DNA from 2 places in the Variovorax monticola genome. Region 1 is predicted to be linked to the other one. Evidence: riboswitches for the same ligand, from Rfam matches in the RefSeq annotation. Region 1 holds a riboswitch; the other holds the start of a gene.

Region 1 (11,460 bases):
TAGAAGATGTTGTCGCCCAGCACCAGCGCGCTCGGCGAATTGCCCACGAACTTGTCGCCGATGAGAAAGGCCTGCGCCAGGCCGTCCGGGCTCGGCTGCACCGCGTACTGCAGGTTGATGCCCCACTGGCTGCCGTCATCCAGGAGTTGCTGGAAGCGCGGCGTGTCCTGCGGCGTGCTGATGATCAGGATGTCGCGCATGCCACCCAGCATCAGCGTGCTGAGCGGGTAGTAGATCATCGGCTTGTCATACACGGGCAGCAGCTGCTTGCTGAGCGCCAGGGTCGCCGGATGCAGGCGGGTGCCCGAGCCGCCGGCCAGGATGATGCCCTTGCGTTGAGTCGTCGTGGTCATGCTTTTCTTCTCGTGTGAATTCACGCGTCAGAGCGTTTCGCGCAGCATGCGCGCAACGCCGTCCTGCCACGGGGGCAGGCGCAGGCCGAAGGTGGTCTGCAGCTTGGTGGTGTCCAGGCGCGAGTTGTGCGGGCGCTTCGCCGGGGTCGGGAAGGCGCTGGTCGGCACGGCCTCGACGGCATCGGGTCCGGCCTTGAGCTCGACGCCGGCCTGCTGCGCCAGCCCGAGCACATACCGCGCGTAGCCGTGCCATGTGGTTTCGCCGCCGGCAATCGCGTGATAGAGGCCGGCTTTCTTGGGGTCTTGCAGCGTCGCCCGGATGGCGTGCGCCGTGATGTCGGCCAGCAGCTCGGCGCCCGTGGGCGCGCCGAACTGGTCGTCGATGACGGTGAGCTTGTCGCGCTCCTTCGCCAGCCGCAGCATGGTCTTGGCGAAGTTGCCGCCGCGCGCCGCATACACCCAGCTCGTGCGAAAGATGAGGTGCTTTGCGCAATGCTGCGCCACCAGCTGCTCGCCCTCGAGCTTGGTCTGGCCGTACACACTCAGCGGGCCGGTCGCGTCGTCTTCCTTCCAGGGCGCGGTGCCGCTGCCGTCGAAGACGTAGTCGGTCGAGTAATGCACCATCAGCGCGCCAATCTGCTGCGCCGCCTCGGCCACCACGCCGGGCGAAGTGGCGTTGAGCTTGCGCGCGAACTCGGGCTCGCTCTCGGCCTTGTCGACGGCGGTGTGCGCCGCCGCATTGACGATGACGTCGGGGCGCACCTTCAGCACGGTCTCTGCCAGTTGCTCGGGGCGGCTGAAGTCGGCATGGAAATCGGTGCTGTCGAAATCGAGCGCCACCAGCTCACCCAGCGGCGCCAGGCTGCGCTGCAATTCCCAACCCACCTGCCCGCCCTTGCCAAGCAGCAGCAGCTTCATGCAGCAGCCTTCGCGTCGTACTGTTTTTCGACCCACTCGCGGTAGGCGCCGCTTTGCACGTTACGCACCCACTCGCTGTTCGCGAGGTACCACTCGACGGTCTTGCGAATGCCGGAGTCGAAGGTCTCGGCGGGCTTCCAGCCGAGCTCGGCTTCGAGCTTGCGCGCGTCGATGGCGTAGCGGCGGTCGTGGCCGGGGCGGTCGGTGACGTAGGTGATCTGTTCCTTGTACGGCTTGCCGCCGGCCTTGGGGCTGAGTTCGTCGAGCAGCGCACACACGGTGTTGACGATCTCGATGTTGGGCTTCTCGTTCCAGCCGCCCACGTTGTACGTTTCACCGAGCTTGCCGGCTTCGAGCACACGGCGGATGGCGCTGCAGTGGTCCTTCACGTAGAGCCAGTCGCGCACCTGCATGCCGTCGCCGTACACGGGCAGCGGCTTGCCGGCCAGCGCGTTGACGATCATCAGTGGAATGAGCTTTTCGGGAAAGTGAAACGGCCCGTAGTTGTTCGAGCAGTTGGTGGTAACCACCGGCAGGCCGTAGGTGTGGTGCCAGGCGCGCACGAGGTGGTCGCTGGCGGCCTTGCTGGCCGAGTACGGGCTGTTGGGCTCGTACTTGTGCTCTTCGGTGAAGGCGGGGTCGGTCTTGGAAAGCGAGCCGTAGACCTCGTCGGTCGACACGTGCAGAAAGCGGAAGGCTGCCTTTTGCTCGGCCGGCAGCGCACTCCAGAAGCCGCGCACGGATTCGAGCAGGCGGAAGGTGCCGAGCACGTTGGTCTGCACGAAGTCTTCGGGGCCGTGAATGGAGCGGTCGACGTGCGATTCGGCTGCAAAGTTGACCACGGCGCGCGGCTTGTGCTCTGCCAGCAGGCGGTCGAGCAGCGCGCTGTCGCCGATGTCGCCCTGCACGAAGATGTGGTTGGGGTTGCCCTTGAGCGACGCGAGGGTCTCGAGGTTGCCCGCGTAGGTCAGTTTGTCGAGGTTCACGACCGGCTCGTCGCTGTTCGCGATCCAGTCGAGTACGAAATTGGCGCCAATGAAGCCAGCGCCGCCGGTAACCAAGATCATGGGGTCCCCTGTTATATGAAGCATTTGCCCTGCGGCAAACGAACTGGCGATTATCCCATTGGGTCGGTGTGCCGAAACACAAGGCTTGTCTCGCGGGCGCAACCGGTGTTTACAATCGGCCACACTGCAGGAGAGCGGGCCACCCAGGTGGCCCTACCGAAGGCGCAAACTCCCATGAACGCTCAGGTCGGCCCGACGAGGTCTTCGAAGAAGATTTCGGCAAGGGGTCAGTACTGCACCAACTGACAACGCCGTCTGGAGAGCCATCGCACCACGCACAGTGGCAACGATGCACCGAAGGAGCAAACCCGCTGCGGGCGCAACGGGTGAATCTCTCAGGTACCGAGGACAGGGGGAGCGGCAACTTGGACCACGGTCGTCCGGTTGCCTGCTATTGATTCAATAGCACACCACGCCCGTCGTTCAAGCGCTTCAACCTCAAAAGGTATTTGAAATGCGCGTGATCGTTCTTGGCGCCGGCCTGCTCGGCGTGACCTCGGCTTACTACCTCCAGCAACTCGGCCACGAAGTGACCGTGATCGACCGGCAGGCCACCCCGGCCGCCGAAACCAGCTTTGCCAACGGCGGGCAAATTTCCGTGAGCCATGCCGAACCGTGGGCCAACCCGGGCGCACCGCTCAAGGTGCTGCAGTGGCTGGGCAAGGAAGACGCCCCGCTGCTGTTTCGCATTCGCGCCGACATGCGCCAGTGGCTCTGGGGCCTGCAGTTCCTGCGCGAATGCACGCCAGCGCGCACCCGCCACAACATCGAACAGATCGTGCAACTGGGCACCTACAGCCGCGACGTGTTGCAACAGTTGCGCCGTGACACGCACATCGACTACGACCAGCGCACCCAGGGCATCCTGCACTTCTACACGACGCAAAAGGAGTTCGACGGCGCCCTCGCCCCCGCCGAGCAGATGCGCGCGCTGGGCTGCGAACGCCAGGTCATCTCAGCCGACGAGGCGGTGAAGATCGAGCCCGCCCTCGCCCACATCCGCCCCAAGCTCGCGGGCGCCACCTTCACGGCGGAAGACGAATCGGGCGACGCCAACCGCTTCGCGCGCGAGCTCTCGAAACTGGCGGCCGCGGCCGGCGTGAAGTTCTTGATGAGCCACACCGTCACCGCCCTGCGCGAAGCCGGCGGCAAAGTCGACCACGTCGAGGTGACCGACGCCGAGGGCCGCTTCCAGCGCATTCGCGGCGACGCGTTCGTCATGGCGATGGGCTCGCTGAGCCCGCTGCTGGCCGCGCCGCTGGGCATCCGGCTGCCGATCTACCCGGCCAAGGGCTACTCGGTGACGCTGCCCGTGAAGGACGCCTCCAAGGCCTACCAGGTCTCGCTGACCGACGACGAGTTCAAGCTGGTGTTCTCGCGCTACACCTCGGCGTCGGGCGACCGCCTGCGCATCGCCGGCACGGCCGAACTCAACGGCTACGACCGCGACCTGAACCCGGTGCGCTGCGAAGCCATCGTGCGCCGCGTCGAAGCGCTGTTTCCGGGCGCCGGCGACACCACGCAGGCGCAGTTCTGGACCGGCCTGCGCCCCGCCACGCCGAGCAACGTGCCGCTGATCGGCAAGACCAGGTTGGCGAACCTGTTCTTGAACACCGGCCACGGCACGCTCGGCTGGACGCACGCCTGCGGCTCGGGCAAGTCGATCGCGCGCATCGTGAGCGGGCTGGCGCCCGAGGTCGATTTCGCGTTCACCGGCGGCATGCCTGCGCCGCAGTCGCGCGTGCTGCAGCCGGCGTGATCGCCAGGGTCAGTCGTTGCTGGTGAACACCGTCAGGACGCCGGTGTAGCCATACAGATGGTGGCGGGCAATTTCGCCCGCCGCGAAGAAGCCGACCAGCGGCACGTCGCCCAGCGCATGCCGCACGATCTGCAGCTCCGCGCCCGGCGCGCCGAAGTGCGGCCCGCCGCGCCCCGAGCAGCTCACGTACACCGCCCCGGCAATGCGCCGCGCCGGGTGCGGCGCGGCCTCGGCCTCACCCGCGGCCACGGCGCGCGCGGTGGCCAGCGTCTGCTCTTCGGGCTCCAGTTCTTCGCGAATTTCGGCGCAGATGCGCATCAGGTCGGCCCGCGCGGCCTGCGCGTTGCGGCGGCAGAAGGTCAGCCGCATGCCGGCCTCGGCCGTGTCGGCAATGGCGATGCCGCGACGCGTGGGGTCCAGGCCGATGATGTGGCGCACCAGCACATCGGCGCCCAGGTCGCCGGTGCGGCGGATGCCGTCGCTGCCCGCGTCGGCCAGCCCCACCAGCGTGTTGCGCACCGCGTCGATGGCCTCCTGCGGCCGCTCGAGCGACACCTGCAGGTCGGCCAGCAGCACGTCGAGCGCCGGTTCGCCGTCGAGCTTGAGCAGCAGGTTGCCGTCGGCCTCGGTGATCTCGCGCTCGCGCACCGCGCCCGAGCGCAGCGGCTGGCAGCCCTGCGTGACGCGCGACACCACCCGCACGCCCTCGCCGAACACCACACCCGACATGCCGCCCGAAAACACGCCGCCCGCCGCGCCATGTCCGCGGATGTTGCCGTTGCCGCCGATGGCGAACTGCAGCGAGCCGTGGCGGCCCGACGACAACCCGCCGAACAGGTAGCCCGTGTCGGTGCGCCCGGCCATCTCGCCGATCAGCTCGGCCAGGTCGGGCGTCGCGGGGTCGGCATGCACCAGCGCCGTGTGCGCCTCGAAGCCGCTCATTTCGGAGTTGCCCAGCGGCGCCACGCCCGAGAACACGCGGTACTGGTCGCTCGGCAACGCGCACAGCATCAGGCTGATGCCGGGCTCGTCGAAGTACTCCGCGTTGTTGGCCGACACGCCGATGCCGACCGTGCCCGACCAGTCGGTCACCTCGGACAGCTCGGCGCTCAGGTGGTCGAGGATGTCCTGCGCGTCGCTGGCGTAGTGGTCGGTGATGTAGAGCAGCCCCAGGGTGGGCGCCGACGCGTAGTCGGGCAGGGCCATTTGCGCGCGCAACTGGGCCAGCACGAGGCCGGCCGCCATGCGCCACTGCGGATGGGTGGCATGACCGGAGGGAAACAACTTCATGATGCGTGCCGACCCGTTCTCTTCAAAAAATATCTGTGTATGACGTCAGCGCCGGGCGGAGGTTCGCTTGCGCGCGGCGGTGGCGGTCTTCTTTTTGGCGGCCGGCGCGGCAGGGGCCTTGCGTGCGGCGGCCTGCTTTGCGGCGGCTGGCTTGCGCGCGGCCGGCGTGCCCATCGCCTTGACGGCATCGGCCAGCGGCTGCGCCATGGCCGGCACCTTGAGCTGGGCCGCGTCCTGCAGCGCGGTGCTGGCGATCTGCTGGAACTGTTCGGTGAGCGCGCCCCACCACTGCATGGGGTCGACCACGCCCGCGCCGCCGGCCTTCGACCCGGCCGAAGCGGGCTTGCCGCGCGACTTCGCCGGTGCCGAGGTTTCTTCCTCGGGCGATTCGTCTTCGACCTCTTCGGGCTCGGGCGCGGGGGCCGGCGCGGTCGCGGCCGCCGCAGCCGCCGGCGCCATCGCGGCGGCCTGCTTGGTGAACGCGCTGGCGATGTCTTCCATGCGCACGTTCATGCCGCGCAGTGTGGACAGGGTCATTTTCTGCACCTCGAGCGCCTGGATCGTGGCCTTGAGCGCATGGCCGTTCTGCTCGAGCCAGTACTGCACCGTCTTGAGTTCCTGGATGCGCTTGTCGACCTCTTCCACGCTCAGCGTGGGCGCCACCCAGCTCGCCAGGCTCGGAATGCCGGGCACCGCGCCGGCCCCGGTACCGGCCCCTGCGGCCGCGCCGCCGGCGAGGTTCTTCAGGAAGTCGAATCCGGGGACGAACTGGCTGAAGTCGAAGGGCTTGTCGGCGTTGCTCATGGGGGGTCTCCAGGCTGGGTTTTCTTGTGCCGGCAGCTTACTCCAAGGCCCCGGGCTTTTCGCAGGCCTCAGAGCTCGCCGCGCACCTTGCTGAACACCTTCCAGAAGGCCGCGTCCTGCGAGGTCGCGAAGTTGATGCGCATCAGGGTGCTCGGCGGCCGGCGCGCATGGAACAGCGACCCCGGCGCCAGCAGGTAGCCCTGGTCGAGCATGCGCTGGGTGAGCGCGTCGGTGTCCACGCCGGTATCGACCCAGCCGAACAGCCCCGCCGGCTCCGACGCGAAGGTGCAGCCGTGCGACATGGCCAGCTTCACCGACCGGCTGCGCGCGCCGTCCAGCCGGACGCGCATGCGCTCGGCGTGGCGGCGCAGCTGGCCCTGGTCGATGCACCACGACAACGCCCGCTCGAACAGCGTGGGCGAGGTCAGCGTGGCCAGCAGCTTGGTCTCCAGCAGCCGCTCCTTGAGCGCGGGCGGCGCGGCCAGGAAGCCGATGCGCCAGTTGGGCGCCAATATCTTCGCGAAGCCGCTCACGTAGATGGTGCGCTGCAGCCCGTCGAGCGCGCTCAGGCGCGTGGCGTGCTCGGGCGCGAGGTGGCTGTAGGTGTCGTCCTCGACGATGTGAAAGTCGTGCGCGTTGGCCAGCTGCAGCACGCGGTGCGCGCTGCCGGGCGTGAGGCTGTAGCCCGTGGGGTTGTGCAGAACGCTCACGCTCACGAACAGCTTGGGCTTGTGCAGCAGGCAGTACTGCGCCATCACCTCCAGGTCGGGGCCGTCGGCGCGGCGCGGCACCGGCAGGATGCGCATGCCCAGCGCCTCCAGCCGCGCGAACTCCAGCGCCCAGCCCGGCTCCTCGACCATGACCGGGTCGCCCGCGCGCAGCAGCGTGCGGCTCACGATGTCCAGCGCATGGGTGGCACCGATGGTGGTCACGATCTGCTCGGGCGAGGCCGGCACGTTGATGCCCACCAGCTTCTGCGACAGGCTGCGGCGCAGCGCCATGTCGCCGGCGGGCTCGCCGTATTGCAGCGACAGCTCCTGCAGCACGGCCGTGCCGGTCATGCGCCGCACGGCGGTGGGCATGAAGGTCGACGCCATCCAGTCCGGCGGGAACACGCCCATGCCCGGCTGCGGCTTGTCGCTCGGGCGGTGGAACATGCTGCGGATCAGCGAGCTGGCGTCGGCCGGCACGCGCGAGGCCATCATCTGCACGGCCATCGCGGCGGGCATGCCGCTCACGGTGCCGGCGTCCGCGCCGTTGCTGGGGCGGCCGTCCTGTACCGGGGCCGAGTCGCGCACATAGAAGCCGCGTTGCCGGCGGGCCTCGACCAGCCCCTGCGCCAGCAACTGGTCGTAGGCCGCGACCACCGTGTACGGGCTCACGCCCTGCTGCCGCGCGCATTCGCGCACCGACGGCAGGCGCGCGCCGGGCGCCAGCAGCCGGGTGCGAATGCGCTCGGCCAGGCGGTCGGCCAGCTGGCTGGTGAGCGACTGGGTGGAGGTGCGTGTCAGCATGCGTGGTTCACTCGCGGCAGGAGCGCCCGCTCTCTTGAAGCGGCGCTGTGTCGAAGGATTGACCAATACAGATTCCGGGATTGTTCGATCATCTGTATTGGCACTGTAATGGTCTGAAGTTTAGAGTGTGTGCCATGAACTGGCAAGAATTCACCGCGCTGCTGGTGCTGGCCACGGCGATGAGTTTCTCGCCCGGACCCAACACCACGCTGTCCACCGCCCTGGCCGCCAACGGCGGCATGCCGCGCGCCATGCGCTTCGTCGTGGCGGTGCCCGTCGGCTGGACGCTGCTGCTGGCGCTGTGCGCCGCGGGCATCGGCGCGCTGGTGGTGGCGGTGCCCCCGCTGCGCGTGGCCATCAAGGTGCTGGGCATCGGCTACCTGCTGTGGCTGGCGTACAAGCTCAGCGGCAGCGCCACGCTGGGCAAGGCCGACGGCGACAAGCTGTCGGTCGGCTTCGGCCAGGGCGTGATGCTGCAGTTCGTGAACATAAAGGCCTGGCTGCTGGCGCTCACGCTGGTGGCGGGCTGGATCGCCGGCCAGCCCGACGCGCTGGGCCGGTTCGCCATCGTGGCGCCGGTGATGATGGTCTATGCCTTCGCGAGCAACCTTACCTATGCGCTGCTCGGCGCGCTGCTGCGCGACTGGCTGGCCAGGGGCAAGCGCCTCTTGTGGTTCAACCGCGCCATGGGCCTGGTGCTGGTGCTCACGGCCTGGTGGATGGTGCGCGTATGAAGCTCGACATCAGGGACGAGACGCTGGGCATGTGGCTCGGCGTGCTGGGGGTGGCGATGTTCGCCGTCACGCTGCCCATGACGCGCCTGGCCACCGGCACGCAGGACGCACCGCAGCTGTCGCCGTGGTTCGTCACGCTCGGGCGCGCGGCGCTGGCGGGCGTGCTGTCGGCCATCTTCCTGCTGGTCACGCGCTCGCGGCGCCCGGCCGCGCACCAGTGGAAGTCGCTGGGCATCGCGGTGCTGGGCAACTGCATCGGCTTTCCGCTGCTGCTGGCCTATGCACTGCGCGTGGTCACGGCCAGCCATGCGGCGGTGGTGACGGCGCTGCTGCCTCTGGTGACAGCCGCTGTCGCGGCCTGGGTGCTGCACCAGCGCGCGCGGCTCGGCTTCTGGCTGTGCGCCGTCGCGGGCAGCCTGCTGGTGGTGGTGTTCTCGGTGCTGCGCGCGAGCCAGACCGGGCATGGCTTCGGCTTCGAGTGGGCCGACCTGCTGCTGGTGGGCGCGGTCATCGCCGCATCGTTCGGCTACATCTACGGCGCGCAGGTCACGCCCTCGCTGGGCGCCGAGCGCGTGATCTGCTGGGTCTGCGTGATGGCGCTGCCCTTCACGCTGCCGGCCACGCTGGCGCTGTGGCCGACGCAGCCCATCGCCACGGCGTCGTGGCTGGGCTTCGTGTACGTGGGCATGTTCTCGATGTGGATCGGCTTCTTCGCCTGGTACCGCGGCCTGGCGCTGGGCGGCGCGCTGCGCGTGAGCCAGACGCAGCTGCTGCAGCCGTTCCTGTCGATCCTCGCGTCGATCCCGATCCTGGGCGAGCCGCTGGACCCGGTGACGCTGGGCTTCGCCGTCGCCGTGGTGGCCACGGTGGTGGTCGGCAAGCGGCTGTCGCAGCCGGTGAACGCGGGCAAGCCCATGAAGGCGGCCGCGCCGAAAATAGCGCCAGCCGCCGCCGGCAAGGCCGGCCCGCACGGGCGCTGATCCGCCTGTACTCTCTCCTTCGAATCTCACCTCACCGCCTGAAAGAAACCCATGAACTGGAAACTCGCCGCACGTGCCGCCAAGATGAACCCGTCGGTGCTGCGTGAAATCCTGAAGGTCACCGAGCGCCCCGGCATCATCAGCCTGGCCGGCGGCCTGCCCTCGCCCAAGACCTTCCCCATCCAGGCCTTCGCCGACGCCTGCGCCGAAGTGCTGCACACCGACGGCCAGGCCGCCCTGCAGTACGCCGCCAGCGAAGGCTATGCGCCGCTGCGCCAGGCCGTGGCCGACATGCTGCCGTGGGACGTCGACGCCTCGCAGGTGCTCATCACCACCGGCTCGCAGCAGGGCCTGGACCTGGTGGCCAAGGTGCTGATCGATCCGGGCAGCAAGGTGCTGGTCGAGACGCCCACCTACCTGGGCGCGCTGCAGGCCTTCGGCCCGATGGAGCCGAACCCCGTGGGCGTGGCCAGCGACGACGACGGCGTGATCGTCGAAGACCTGGTCGCCAAGGCACGCGGGACCGGAGGGCGCGCTTCGGAAGACGCCGCGCGCTTCGTCTATTTGCTGCCCAACTTCCAGAACCCCACCGGCCGCACCATGACCGAAGCGCGCCGCGCCGCCGTGTCCGCCGCCGCCGCCGAAGCGAACCTGCCGATCATCGAAGACAACCCCTACGGCGAACTCTGGTTCGACGAAGCCCCGCCGCTGCCGCTGGCCGCGCGCAACCCCGAAGGCGTGATCTACCTGGGCTCGTTCTCCAAGGTGCTGGCACCCGGCCTGCGCCTGGGCTTCCTGGTGGCGCCCAAGTCCATCTACCCGAAGCTGCTGCAGGCCAAGCAGGCGGTCGACCTGCACACGCCGATCTTCACGCAGCGCATGGTGTCCTCGGTGATGAAAGACAACTTTCTGGACCGCCACGTGCCCACCATCCGCGCGCTGTACAAGCGCCAGCGCGACGCGATGGTCGCCGCGCTGAAGCGCGAGATGGCCGGGCTGGACGTGCAGTTCAACGTGCCCAAGGGCGGCATGTTCCTGTGGGCGCGCCTGCCCGAGGGCATCGACACCGTCACGCTGCTGCCCAAGGCGGTGGAGCGCAACGTGGCCTTCGTGCCCGGCGCGCCGTTCTACGCGGGCGAAGGCGATCCGCGCACGCTGCGCCTGTCGTTCGTGACGGCCAGCGTCGAGCAGATCGACATCGCCATCGCCGCGCTGGCGCAAACGCTGCGCGAAGAGCTGGTGCTGCTCGGCGACAAGACGCTGGCGGCCGCGCAGATCTGAGGCAGCCACCCACCCCACCCACCAGGAGCCTTCCTTGATCGGCCTCGCCACGCTCTCGCTCTTTTTGCTCGCCGTGCTGGCGCTGTTCTTGTCGCCGGGCCCGAACATGGCCTTCGTGCTCTCGCACGGCGTGGCCCATGGCCCGCGCGGCGGCTTCGCGGCGGCGCTGGGCATCACGGCGGCCGACCTGGTGCACACGCTGTTCGCGGCGACCGGCGTCACCGCGCTGGTGGCCGCGTGGCCGCCCTCGTTCGACGTGCTGCGCTATGCGGGCGCGCTGTACCTGGTGTGGCTGGCGGTGCAGGCCTTGCGAAGCGGCGGCGGTCTTCGCATGGGTGCGCAGGCGCAGCCCGCGGGGTTCGGCCGCATCGTGCGCATGGCGCTGCTGAACAACCTGGTCAACCCGAAGGCGCTGCTGTTCTTCATGGTCTTCCTGCCGCAGTTCGTCGACCCCGCGCGCGGCAGCGTGCCGCTGCAGCTGGTGCAGCTCGGCGTGGTGCTGTCGCTGGCCGCGCTGGCGTTCAACACCTTGCTGGGCGCGTGCAGCGGCCAGGTTGGCCGCTGGCTGCAGCGCCGCCCCGGCGCGGCGCGCCTGCAAAGCCGCCTGCTGGCCGCCGTGATGCTGGGCCTGGCCGTGCGCCTGCTGTTCCTCGACCGGCCCACGCCGCGCTGAGAAAGACACCCCCATGAATGTCCTGAAAATCGCAGCCTTCTCCGACGGCGAGACGGGCGGCAACCCCGCCGGCGTCGTCATCGGCGA
Region 2 (11,460 bases), on a different contig from region 1:
TCGCCGCCGTCGATCTGCGGCTCGAACACCGCGTCGTTTTCCAGCGTGGCGCGGGCCTGCTGCAACGAGTCCCACAGCAGGCCCGAGGCGCCGGCGAGAAATGCGATGCCGCGCAGGCTGGCGCGGTCGGTTTCCTTCATGCGCCGCACCGGCATGCCGGTGAGGTCGGCCTGGATCTGCAACAGCGCGGAACTGCCCGACAGGCCGCCGCCGACCACCAGTTCGGACACGCGCACGCCTGAGACCTCTTCGTTCGACTGGATGCACGAAGCCACCGAATGCGCGATGCCTTCGAGGATGGCGCGTGCCACCTCGGCGCGCGTGGTGGCCATCGAGATGCCGGTGAGCGAGGCCCGCGCGGCGGGCTCCATCGCGGGCACGCGCAGGCCGGTCAATGCGGGAATGAAGGTGACGTCGCGCGAGCTGCCGGCGGTGGTTGCGAGCTGGCTGATCTGCGCCGCGTTGTCGAACCACTGCAGCTTGTCGCAGACCCAGTTCAGTGCGGAGCCTGTGGTCGCCACGAAGGTCTCCACCGCGAAGTGCGACACACCTTGCGCGCGGCGTGCCGTCATGGTGAGCGTGCCGTCATGCAGCCCGGCGTTGGCAGGCTGCACCGGGCCGGTGATCACGTCGACGAAGCTGCCCGTGCCGTGCACGCACATCGCCTGTTCGCGGTCGAGGCAGCCCAGGCCGATGGCGCCCGCATGCTGGTCGCCCGCGCAGGCCAGGATGGGCACGTCGATGCCCAGCAGGTCGGCGCGGGTGCGGCCGAACAGGTCGGCGTCCTCGCGAAGTTCGGGCAGCAGCTCTTGGGGGAAGCCGAGCGCTTCGATCCAGTCGAGGTGGTAGCGGTGCTCGGCCAGCACGTAGGCGCTGCCCGAGGTCACGTTGGTTGGGGTGGTCACGCAGGCGCGCTGGTCCGACAGGTGCCACAGCAGCCAGCTGTCGATGGTGCCGAAGGCCAGCCGGCGTTCGTCGAAGGCGCGCGCCACCGCGGGCGTTTCGCGCAGGTGGTGCGTGGCCCAGAGGTAGGGGGAGCGCACGCCGACCGGGCGGCCCATCTGCTTCACGAGCAGCGTGTCCCACCGCGGTGCGAGCCGGTTCAGCTCGTCGACGTAGCGGGTGTCCTGCCACACCATGGCGGGCACCAGCGCGCGGCCGGTGTGCGTGTCCCACAGCACGGCCGAACAGCGTTGCGTGGCGATGGCGAGCGCGGCGATGCGCTTGTGCTCGGCGTGCGCGCGCGCGATGGTCGTGCGGCACACGGCCAAGGTCTTGTCGAGGATTGCGTTGGCGTCCTGCTCGACCACGCCGGGGCGTGGCGTGTCGACCTGCAGCGGTGCGTATTCGAGGCACGACACGTGCCCGTCGCGGCCGACCACGGCCGCCCGGGTGCCCGAGGTGCCTTCGTCGATGGAGAGGATCACGTCCTCGGTGAAGGACTTCATCAATGCATCTTTCCCACGGCGGGCTGCAGGGGTTCGGAAAGCGCGCGCGCGTCGTCCTTGAACTGCGGCGCGCCGGCTTCGTTGTCTGGGTTGATGGTGGTGCGGGTCGGGTCCCAGCGGATCGCGAAACAGATCACGCTCGCGACGAGCGGCACCACCGACAGCACGAGGAAGGTGTGCTCCAGCCCGTACTTTTCGCGGAACAGCGGGAACACCAGCAGCCCGAGCGCCGCGCCGATGGACCCCAGCGCGCCGATGATGCCGTTGGCGCCCGCGCGCAGCTCGCTGCGGAACGACAGCGACGACAGGCTCTTGCCGTTCGCACCTGGCCCGCCCGAGTGGAACAGGATGAACAGCGAGGGCACCGTCACCGCCAGCCACAGCGGCATGCGGCCGTGGAACAGGCCCAGCGTGAGCAGCATGACGAACACCATCGCGAAGCCGAAGGCCGAGGCGCGGCGCAGGCCGAGCTTGCGGCCTATCCACGGCGAGAGAAAGCCGCCGAAGATGCCGAACACGTTGAAGGCCAGCGCGCCGAGGGTGGCCTGGGCGAAGTCCTTGCCGAACAGCGTCGCGCTGATCAGCGGCAGGTACCAGCCCACCGCGAAATACTGGATCGACTGGCCGACCTGAACCGTGGCCGCGAGGATGGTGCGCTGCAGGTACACGCCGCGAAAGATCAGCAACACGTTGGCGGCGCCGCGGCGCGCCTGGTTGAGTACCGGCAGGCGTTCGTTGTTCGGTGCGGCAACGAACAGCCGGCCGTAGATGCGGCTCATGGCCTTGGCGGCTTCGTCGAGCCGTTCCTTGCGGGCCAGCCAGACCGGGCTTTCAACCAGCAGCGCGAACTGCAGCACCAGGATGGTGACGCCGAAGACCGCGGTCGCCGCCACCGAATAGCGCCAGATCGCGTCGCCCACTTCCCACGAATAGAACACCAGCGCCAGCAGCAGGTTGGTGCAAACCGCCGCGTACCACATGCCCTGCCAGGTGTTGAGCCGGCTCTTGAGCTTGGCCGGCGTGAACTCGGCCAGTACCGCCATCGCGATGGCGAAGTCGATGCCGTAGGCCGCGCCCACGAAGAAGCGGCCGACCAGGATCATCTCGAAGCTGGGCGCGAACACCACCAGCACCGCGCCGATCACGGCCAGCAGCTTGGCCAGGATGAGCGGGCGGATGCGGCCCCAGCGGTCGGCCATCCAGCCGCCGATGGGATTGAACGCAATGGCGACCCACGAGGCCATCGAGGTCATCAGCGCGACCTGCGCGGCGCTGAGCGACAGGTTGCGCGTCATCGGGCCGAGGCCCGCGCTCAATGCGGAGTTGGAAAAGGCGTCGAGGAAAAGTCCGCCGAGCGCGAGCCACCAGATGACGGCGGCCCGGCCGACGATGCCCTGGCGTGAATCCAGGTAGGCGATGACATCGTCGATGCCGCGGATCTTGATCGCGTTGGGTTGCACAGTTGTCTCCATTGGAATAATCCGCAAGAGGACAAACGCAAACCATGCAGGCGCGACAAAGCCATCTCACAGATGGTCTTTAAATCTGAACCTGTACGTAAATTTTAAGTGCGAACTTTTCGCTGAGTCAACGAAGGCCGAGGCAGTGTTAACCACTAGCGGGCCCGGCGCGCGCGCATCGGCCGCGCAGGGCGATGGGAGCGACGCGCCTTCGCGCGTCGCTGGTCCTCAAACGGTCCTCAGGCCTCTTCGGCTTCCTTGTAGTCGCCCACCGGCACGCAACTGCAGAACAGGTTGCGGTCGCCGTAGACGTTGTCCACACGGCCGATCGGCGGCCAGTACTTGGCCTTCTTGAGTTCGGCCAGCGGGAACGCGCCGAGTTCGCGCGAGTACGGATGCGCCCATTCCGTGCCGAGCAGGCTGGCCGCGGTGTGCGGTGCGTGCTTGAGCGGGTTGTCTTCCTTCGGCCAGACGCCTTCCTCGATGCGGCGGATCTCGCCGCGAATGGCGATCATCGCGTCGATGAAGCGGTCCAGTTCCACCAGCGGCTCGCTCTCGGTCGGCTCCACCATCAGCGTGCCCGGCACCGGGAAGCTCAGCGTGGGCGCGTGGAAGCCGTAGTCGATCAGGCGCTTGGCCACGTCCTCGGCAGTGACGCCGCTGGTGTCCTTCAGCGGACGCAGGTCCAGGATGCACTCGTGCGCGACGTGGCCGTTGGGGCTCGCGTACAGCGTGGGGTAATGGTCCTTCAGGCGCGCGCTGATGTAGTTGGCGCTGAGGATGGCCGTCTCGGTCGCGACCTGCAGGCCCTTGGCGCCCATCATGCGGCAGTACATCCAGCTGATCGGCAGCACGGCCGCATTGCCCAGCGGTGCGGCGGACACGGCACCCACGCCGTGCGAGGCCAGGCCGGCGGTCGCATGGCCCGGCAGGAACGGCACCAAGTCTTCGACCACGCACACCGGGCCCACGCCCGGCCCGCCGCCGCCGTGCGGAATGCAGAAGGTCTTGTGCAAATTCAGGTGACTCACGTCGCCGCCGAACTCGCCGGGTGCCGCCACGCCGACCAGCGCGTTCATGTTGGCGCCGTCCACGTACACGCGCCCGCCGTGTTCGTGCACCAGCTCGCAGAGTTCCTTGACGCGCGTCTCGAACACGCCGTGCGTGCTGGGGTACGTGATCATCACGGCGGCCAGGTGGGCGCTGTGCTTTTCGCAGGCGCGCTTCAGGTCGTCCATGTCGACGTTGCCCTGCGCGTCGCAGGCGGTCACCACCACCTGCATGCCGACCATCTGCGCGCTGGCCGGATTGGTGCCATGGGCGGAAGACGGAATGAGACAGATGTTGCGATGGCCCTGGCCCTTGGCTTCATGAAAGCCCTTGATGGCCAGCAGGCCGGCGTACTCGCCTTGCGAGCCCGCGTTGGGCTGCAGGCTGATGCCCGCGTAGCCGGTGGCCTCGCACAGCCACGCGCGCAGTTGCGCGTCGAGCTGGGCGTAGCCCTGCAGCTGGTCTGCCGGCGCGAAGGGGTGGATGTTCGCGAACTCGGGCCAGGTGATCGGAATCATCTCGCTGGTGGCGTTGAGCTTCATGGTGCAGCTGCCCAGCGGGATCATGCTGCGGTCGAGCGCCAGGTCCTTGTCGGACAGGCTGCGGATGTAGCGCAGCATCGAGGTTTCGCTCTTGTGCGTGTTGAACACCGGATGCGTGAGGAAGCCGCTGGTGCGGCGCAGGTCCTCGGGGATCAGCGGCGTGGCGCTGGCGGCCAGGTCGTCGAAGCGGGGCATCGCGGTGCCCGCGGGCACGAACAGCGCCCACAGCGTCTCGATGTCCGCGCGCGTGGTGGTCTCGTCCAGCGAAATGCCCAGGTGGTGCTGCAGGCGCTGGCGCAGGTTGACGCCGCCCGTCTGCGCGCGCTCCAGAATGGTCTGCGTGTCGTCACCCGTGCTCACGGTGAGCGAATCGAAGGCGGTGGCATTGACCGGCTCGCGGCCCATCTGCGACAGGCCCTTCGACAGGATGGCGGTGAGCGCCGCCACGCGCTGCGCGATGCGCGTGAGGCCGTCGGGCCCGTGGTACACGGCGTACATGCTGGCCACCACGGCCGGCAGCACCTGCGCGGTACAGATGTTGGACGTGGCCTTCTCGCGGCGGATGTGCTGCTCGCGCGTCTGCAGCGCCAGGCGGTAGGCCGGCTGGCCGTGCGCGTCGACGCTCACGCCCACCAGGCGGCCCGGCAGCGAGCGCTTGAACGAATCGCGGCAGGCGAGGTAGGCGGCGTGCGGGCCGCCGTTGCACAGCGGCATGCCGAAGCGCTGCGTGGTGCCGCAGACGATGTCGGCGTCGAACTCGCCGGGGGCGACCAGCAGCGTGAGCGCCAGCAGGTCGGCCGCGACGATGAAGGCGGCGTCGCACTGGTGCGCATGGCCCGCGAGCGGGCGCAGGTCGTGCACGTGGCCGGTGGTGGCGGGGTACTGCGCGAGCACGCCGAAGAACTCGCCGCTCACCATCAGCAGCGGCAGCGTTTCCGACACGGTGCTCACCTTGACCTCGATGCCCAGCGGCGCGGCGCGCGTCTTGATGACTTCGATGGTCTGCGGGTGGCAGTCGCCCGACACCAGGAACACGTTGCTCTTGGCTTTCACGCTGCGCCTGGCCAGCGTCATGGCCTCGGCCGCGGCCGTGGCTTCATCGAGCATCGACGCGTTGGCGATGGCCATGCCCGTGAGGTCGCACACCATCGTCTGGAAGTTGAGCAGGGCTTCCATGCGGCCCTGCGAAATCTCGGCCTGGTAGGGCGTGTAGGCGGTGTACCAGGCGGGGTTTTCGAGCACGTTGCGCAAAATGACGCCGGGCGTGTGCGTGCCGTAGTAGCCCTGGCCGATGAAGCTCTTGAACACCTTGTTCTTCGACGCCAGCGCCTTCAACTCGGCCAGCGCGTCGGCCTCGGTCACCGGCGCGGGCAGCCGCATCGGCCTGGCGCGGCGGATGGCCGCCGGCACGATGCCGTCGATGAGCTCCGCGCGCGTGGCCGAGCCGATCACCGGCAGCATGCGCGCCTCGTCCGCCGCATCGATGCCGATGTGGCGGGCGAGAAATTCTTCGGCGTTCTCTAGTTCTTGCAAAGAGGGAAGGGCGGGAATCGGCATGGCGGTGAAGGCTGGAGAAGAAAAGAAAAGGCGGCTGAAGAACTCAGCGCATCAGGATTCGGCGGCGAACTTGTCGTACGTGGCAGCGTCGAGCAGCGCGTCGAGTTGCGCGGGTTCGCTGAGCTTGACCTTGAAGAACCAGCCGGTGGCCAGCGGGTCGCTGTTGGCAAGCGAGGGGTCGGCGCGCAGCACTTCGTTGACTTCGACGATCTCGCCCGACACGGGCATGAACACGTCGGCGGCGGCCTTCACCGATTCGACGACGCCGGCGACTTCGCCCTGCGCGAAGCTCTTGCCGACTTCGGGCAGGTCGACGAACACGACGTCGCCCAGCGCGTCCTGCGCATGCACGGTGATGCCGACGGTGGCCGCGCCGTCTTCGGCCGACACCCATTCGTGGTCCTTGGTGTACTTGATGCTCATGGAAAAACTCCTCGTGGAAAAAATTGATTCGGGGTGCAGAGCCTAGCCGTGGTCAGCCCCGGAAATAGCGCGTCGGCACGAAAGGCAGCGTCGAGACTTCCATCGGCACCGGCTTGCCGCGCACGATGGCCTGCAGGCGCGTGCCCGGCCCCGCGAACGCTGTGGCCACGTAGCCCATGGCCACGCAGCGGTCGGCCGTGGGGCCGAGCAGGCCGCTGGTGACGATGCCGATGTCGTGGCCTTCGAAAGACTGGAGCACCGTGCCCTCGCGCACCGGAATGCGCTCCAGGGCGACGAGGCCCACGCGCTTGCGCTTGAGCGTGTCGTGATCGGTGTGGCCGGCGGCCCCCGGGGTGGCCGCGGCGAGCTGGGCCAGGATCTTCGCGGCGCCGGGGAAGCCGCCTTCGCGCGCGCCACCGGCACGGCGCACCTTCTGCATCGCCCAGTTGAGCGAGGCCTCGACCGGTGTGGTCGTGGTGTTGATGTCGTTGCCGTACAGGCACAGGCCGGCTTCGAGCCGCAGCGAATTGCGCGCGCCGAGGCCGATGGGCTTCACCTCGGGCTGGGCCAGCAGGAGCCGGGCCAGCGCCTCGGCGTCCGTGCCAGCCACCGAGATCTCGAAACCGTCTTCGCCGGTGTAGCCGCTGCGGGTGACGAAGGCAGCGATGCCGCCGATCCGCACCGCGCCGCCGGTCATGAACACGAAGCGCTCGATGCCGGGTGAGAGGCGTGCCAGCGTGGCCGCCGCCTGCGGGCCCTGCAGCGCGAGCAGGGCGTGGCCGGGCAGGGGCTGCACGTCGCAGCGGCCGCCGATCTTCTGCCGGATGTGGGCGATGTCGGCCGCTTTGCAGGCGCCGTTGACGATCACGAAGAGCGAGCCGTTGCCTTCGTTGAAGAACATCAGGTCGTCGAGGATGCCGCCCTCGTCGTTCAGCAGCAGGCCGTAGCGCTGCTTGCCGGCGGGCAGGTCGATCACGTCGACGGGCATCAGGGTCTCGAACGCCGCAGCGGCGTCGGGGCCGGCCAGGCGCAGCTGGCCCATGTGGGAAATGTCGAACAGACCGGCCGCGTCGCGCGTGTGCTTGTGTTCTGCCATCAGGCCGGCGGGGTATTGCACCGGCATCGCGTAGCCGGCGAACGGGACCATGCGGGCTCCGAGCTCCACGTGGAGGTCGTACAGCGGGGTCTTGAGCAGCGGGGTGTCGGGGGCGGAAGCAGCGGAAGAGGCCATGGGGCGCTCCAAAGGGGCAGACGAAATCCATGACGCAAGCCATGGGCCACCCCTGCTGTCCGCTTTACCTGAGAGATTCGCCCCACGATCGGGGTTTGCTCCTTCGGTGGGCCGCTGCATCGTTTCAGGTACGGCGGCCTCTCTCCAGCAAGGAAACGCCGGTGTGTACCGGCGCCTTGTCAGTCCTTTTGCCTGAGCGTTCGGGAATCCCCTGCGCCTTCGGCGGCCCCGTCGCGCGGGGCTCTCTCCTGACCGGGGCGAGTGTAGTGGATCGCGGTGCCCGGGGTTTTCGCGTCAGTGGACGATTTCAGCCGGCGGCAGCAACCGGTCGATGCGTTCGCGCAGCGATTCGGCGCGCTCCGGGCCTGCGGCCTTCTCGATTTCGCTGAGCATCAGCGCGGCGATGGTCATCATGGCCTCGCGGTCGCGCGCCTCGCGCAGGGCGTCGCGCATCTGCAGGGCGAACTTGGGGTCGCGGCGCACGAACATGCGCTCGCAGATGTCGAACAGGAACATGCGCGTGGTGGCCAGCGAGCGCTTGCCGTCGAAGTTGTCGGCCGAGGTGCTCAGCTGGATCGGGTCGGCGGCGGGTATCGCCGGGGCCTGCGCCGCCTGCGCGGCCGCAGCCGCAGCCGCTACGGCCTGCGGGTCTTGCAGGTAGCCCCGCTGCACCAGCGCCTGGAGCGCCTGGTCGGCCTCGTCCCGGGTACTGAACAGCGGGCTGAAGTCTGTCAGCGAGCGCCGGCCGTCCGCCATGAGCAGCAGCGCGCGCTCCCGTTGGCTGAGCGTGCGCTGGCCGCCCTGGAGTTCATCGCGGGCCTTGTCGGTCTTGGTGGGGAACATGGCAGCCACAGCTTTCGGGAGTCGAGGGCTGCAGCATCGTTGCAAGCGGTGACATCTTCATGAACCGTTTGGTTTACACGGGCAACGGTTGCTGGCGGCGTCATCCGCCCGCGATCTCCTTGCGAATGAGCCACTGGTTGCCCACGCGCTGCAGCGCCAGCGTCTTGCGGCTCGACCCGAGCGATCGAACGACACCTTGCGCTGCGCAACCGCACGCCAGCGTTCAGGCCGCCGCGCCCTTCGCTCCCTCCGGCATCACCTGCACCACACGGTTGCGCAACCGCAGCGCCAACACCGTCGCCGCGCCCAGCACGCACAGCACCGCGGTGAAAGTCACGCCCAGCCCGCGCGCGTCCGACAGCATGCCGAACAGCGGCGACACCAGCCCGCCCACCGACAGCGCCAGCCCCAGCGTGATGCCGCTGGCCGTGGCCGGGTTGCGCGGCAGGTAGTCCTGCGCCAGCGTCACCTGCGCGGCGAAGGGCAGGAACATGCTCATGCCGAGCAGCGCGGTGCAGGCCAGCGCCCAGCCGGGCGTCGGTGCGAGCACCAGGCCGGCGAGCGAAGGCAGGGCCAGCACGTAGCCGCTGCGGATGGTGCCCATGCGTCCGATGCGGTCGCCGAGCCAGCCCCCGAGCAGCACGCCCACCGCGCCCGCGGCGGTGAAGCCGGTGAGCGCCGCCGCGCCCTGGAAGGCGGTGCCGTGCAGGTCGCGCGTGACGCGCAGCGACAGCATCGACAGCACCGTGACGTACGGGACCGACCAGCCCACGATGGTCGCCACCAGCAGCCCGAAGGCGCGCCAGTCGTTGTGGGGCTTGAGCACCTCGCCGGCGGCCTTGCGCGCGGCGGCTGCGGTGGCGGCGGACGCACCGCCGCGCCCTGCATTCGCCAGCAGCCACACCACGCCCATCGCCAGCGCCGGCACCCCCAGCAGGTAGCTGCGCGCCAGGCCTCCATCACCGACCACCGTGGCCGCGAGCACCGGCGCAAAGGAGGCACCGATGGTGCCGCCCACCGAGAACACGCTCATCGCCTTCTGCGAGGCGCCCCCGGCCGCGCGCGCCGCCACCGTGGCCGGCGGGTGGTAGGCCGCGATGCCCAACCCGCACAGCGCGATGGCGATCCAGGTCAGCAGGTAGCTCTGGCCGATGCCCGCCAGCACCACGCCCAGCGCCGCCACCAGGAAGCCCGTGGGCACCAGCCAGCTGCGCGGGTGACGGTCGGCGTACAGGCCGAACAGCGGCTGCACCACGCTCGACAGGCCGGTGGCCGCGAGCATCAGCCCGCTCACGGCCGTATAGCTGTAGCCGCGCTCCAGCACCATGAAAGGCAGCAGGGCGGGCACGAGGCCCTGGTAGAGGTCGTTGACGGCATGGGTGCCGGTGAGCAGGCCGAGGCGGCGCTTGTTCATTCGATCGCTTTCTGGATGTCCATTGAAAATAGCCATCGTATGAAGCCGCGCGAAGATATTCCTGCTACGAATTGGCATCTATCGTCGAGAAATGGACAAACCGAACCCGAGCCTGAACCTGCGCCCCGAAGAGGGCGAGTCGACCCCGCGCGCGGTGGCCGTGCTGGCGACAGACCCCGACGGCGACGCCTTCATTCCGCTGCACACGCACCGGCGCGGGCAGCTGATCCATGCAATTTCAGGCGTGATGCTCGTCAGCGCGGTGGCTGGCAGCTGGGTGGTGCCGCCGGGGCGCGGCGTGTGGGTGCCGGCCGGCATGGCGCACCAGATCCGCATGGCGGGCGAGGTGAAGATGCGCACCGTCTTCGTCGAGCCCGGCACGCGCGCGGACCTGGGCGGCGACTGCCGCGTGATCCGTGTCGGCGAGTTGCTGCGGGCGTTGATCGTCACGGCGGCGTCGCTTGCGCTGGACTATGCGCCTGGCGGTCGCGACGAACGGGTGATGGAGCTGATCCTCGACGAGATCGAACGGGCGCCGGCCCTGTCGCTGCATGTGCCCATGCCGCGCCACGCGCGACTGGCCGCGCTGTGCGAGGCACTGGTGCGCGACCCGTCGCTGCCCGCGTCGCTGGACGACTGGGCGCTGCGCCTGCACATGAACAGCCGCACGCTGGCGCGTCTGTTCCAGCGCGAAACGGGCATGAACTTCGGCGCATGGTGCCGGCAGGCGCGGCTGCTGCTGAGCCTGCCGAAGCTGGCCGCGGGCGCGTCCATTCTCGAAGTGGCGCTGGCGCACGGCTACGAGAGCCCGAGCGCCTTCACCGCCATGTTCCGCCGCGCGCTGGGCGTGCCGCCCAGCCAGTACCTGCACCAGGACGGCTGAGCTTTCGAAGAAACCGCGCTACTTGAACCCGAGCGCCCGCGGCAACCACGTGCTCAACGCCGGCACGAAGGTCAGGATCATCAGCACCGCGCCGTGCGCCCAAAGGAAGGGCACCAGCTCCTTCACCAGCGCCGACATCGGCACCTTCGACACGTTGCAGGTCACGAACAGCAGGCCGCCCACGGGCGGCGTGATCATGCCCAGCGTGAGGTTGAAGATCACGATCATCGCGAAGTGCACCGGGTCCACGCCCAGCTTCATGGCCACCGGCGCGAGGATCGGCGCGAGCACCATCACGCCCGGCAGCGGCTCGATGAAGATGCCGAACAGCAGCAGGAACACGTTGACGATGATCAGGAACATCCACGGCGAGAGGTTCATGCCCACCAGCCATTCGGCCATCTGCTGCGGAATGCCCTCGATGGTCAGCACCCAGGCGAACGAGGCCGACAGGCCGATGATGATCAGCACCGACGCCGACAGCAGGGCGGAGCGCGAAAGAATGTCCGGCAGCGCTTTCCACTCGAGCGTGCGGTAGACGAACTTGCCGCACACCAGCGCATAGAACACCGCCACCACCGAGGCTTCGGTCGGCGTGAACCAGCCGGC

What was found. A riboswitch is a leader RNA that binds a small molecule or an ion and turns the genes downstream of it on or off. The one in region 1 is predicted to bind glycine.
Region 2: linked by a shared signal. The riboswitch ahead of gcvT (glycine cleavage system aminomethyltransferase GcvT) and the one ahead of ACSFA5_RS17410 (D-amino acid dehydrogenase) in region 1 are both predicted to bind glycine.

What each region holds. Positions count from the first base shown of each region.
Region 1 is NZ_JBPJZP010000004.1:604,620-616,079, forward strand. It holds gene rfbA (glucose-1-phosphate thymidylyltransferase RfbA) at 1-353, opposite strand, end outside; gene rfbD (dTDP-4-dehydrorhamnose reductase) at 381-1,271, opposite strand; gene rfbB (dTDP-glucose 4,6-dehydratase) at 1,268-2,338, opposite strand; glycine riboswitch at 2,456-2,553, shown strand; glycine riboswitch at 2,584-2,700, shown strand; gene ACSFA5_RS17410 (D-amino acid dehydrogenase) at 2,793-4,097, shown strand; gene ACSFA5_RS17415 (FIST signal transduction protein) at 4,107-5,387, opposite strand; gene ACSFA5_RS17420 (PhaM family polyhydroxyalkanoate granule multifunctional regulatory protein) at 5,433-6,191, opposite strand; gene ACSFA5_RS17425 (aminotransferase-like domain-containing protein) at 6,260-7,705, opposite strand; gene ACSFA5_RS17430 (LysE family translocator) at 7,840-8,439, shown strand; gene ACSFA5_RS17435 (DMT family transporter) at 8,436-9,419, shown strand; gene ACSFA5_RS17440 (aminotransferase-like domain-containing protein) at 9,471-10,700, shown strand; gene ACSFA5_RS17445 (LysE family translocator) at 10,735-11,373, shown strand; gene ACSFA5_RS17450 (PhzF family phenazine biosynthesis protein) at 11,387-11,460, shown strand, end outside.
Region 2 is NZ_JBPJZP010000001.1:639,907-651,366, reverse strand. It holds gene ACSFA5_RS02915 (FGGY family carbohydrate kinase) at 1-1,448, opposite strand, end outside; gene ACSFA5_RS02910 (MFS transporter) at 1,448-2,908, opposite strand; gene gcvP (aminomethyl-transferring glycine dehydrogenase) at 3,148-6,057, opposite strand; gene gcvH (glycine cleavage system protein GcvH) at 6,109-6,480, opposite strand; gene gcvT (glycine cleavage system aminomethyltransferase GcvT) at 6,533-7,711, opposite strand; glycine riboswitch at 7,757-7,869, opposite strand; glycine riboswitch at 7,882-7,972, opposite strand; gene ACSFA5_RS02890 (hypothetical protein) at 8,006-8,554, opposite strand; gene ACSFA5_RS02885 (MFS transporter) at 8,778-9,968, opposite strand; gene ACSFA5_RS02880 (AraC family transcriptional regulator) at 10,060-10,851, shown strand; gene ACSFA5_RS02875 (TRAP transporter large permease) at 10,870-11,460, opposite strand, start outside.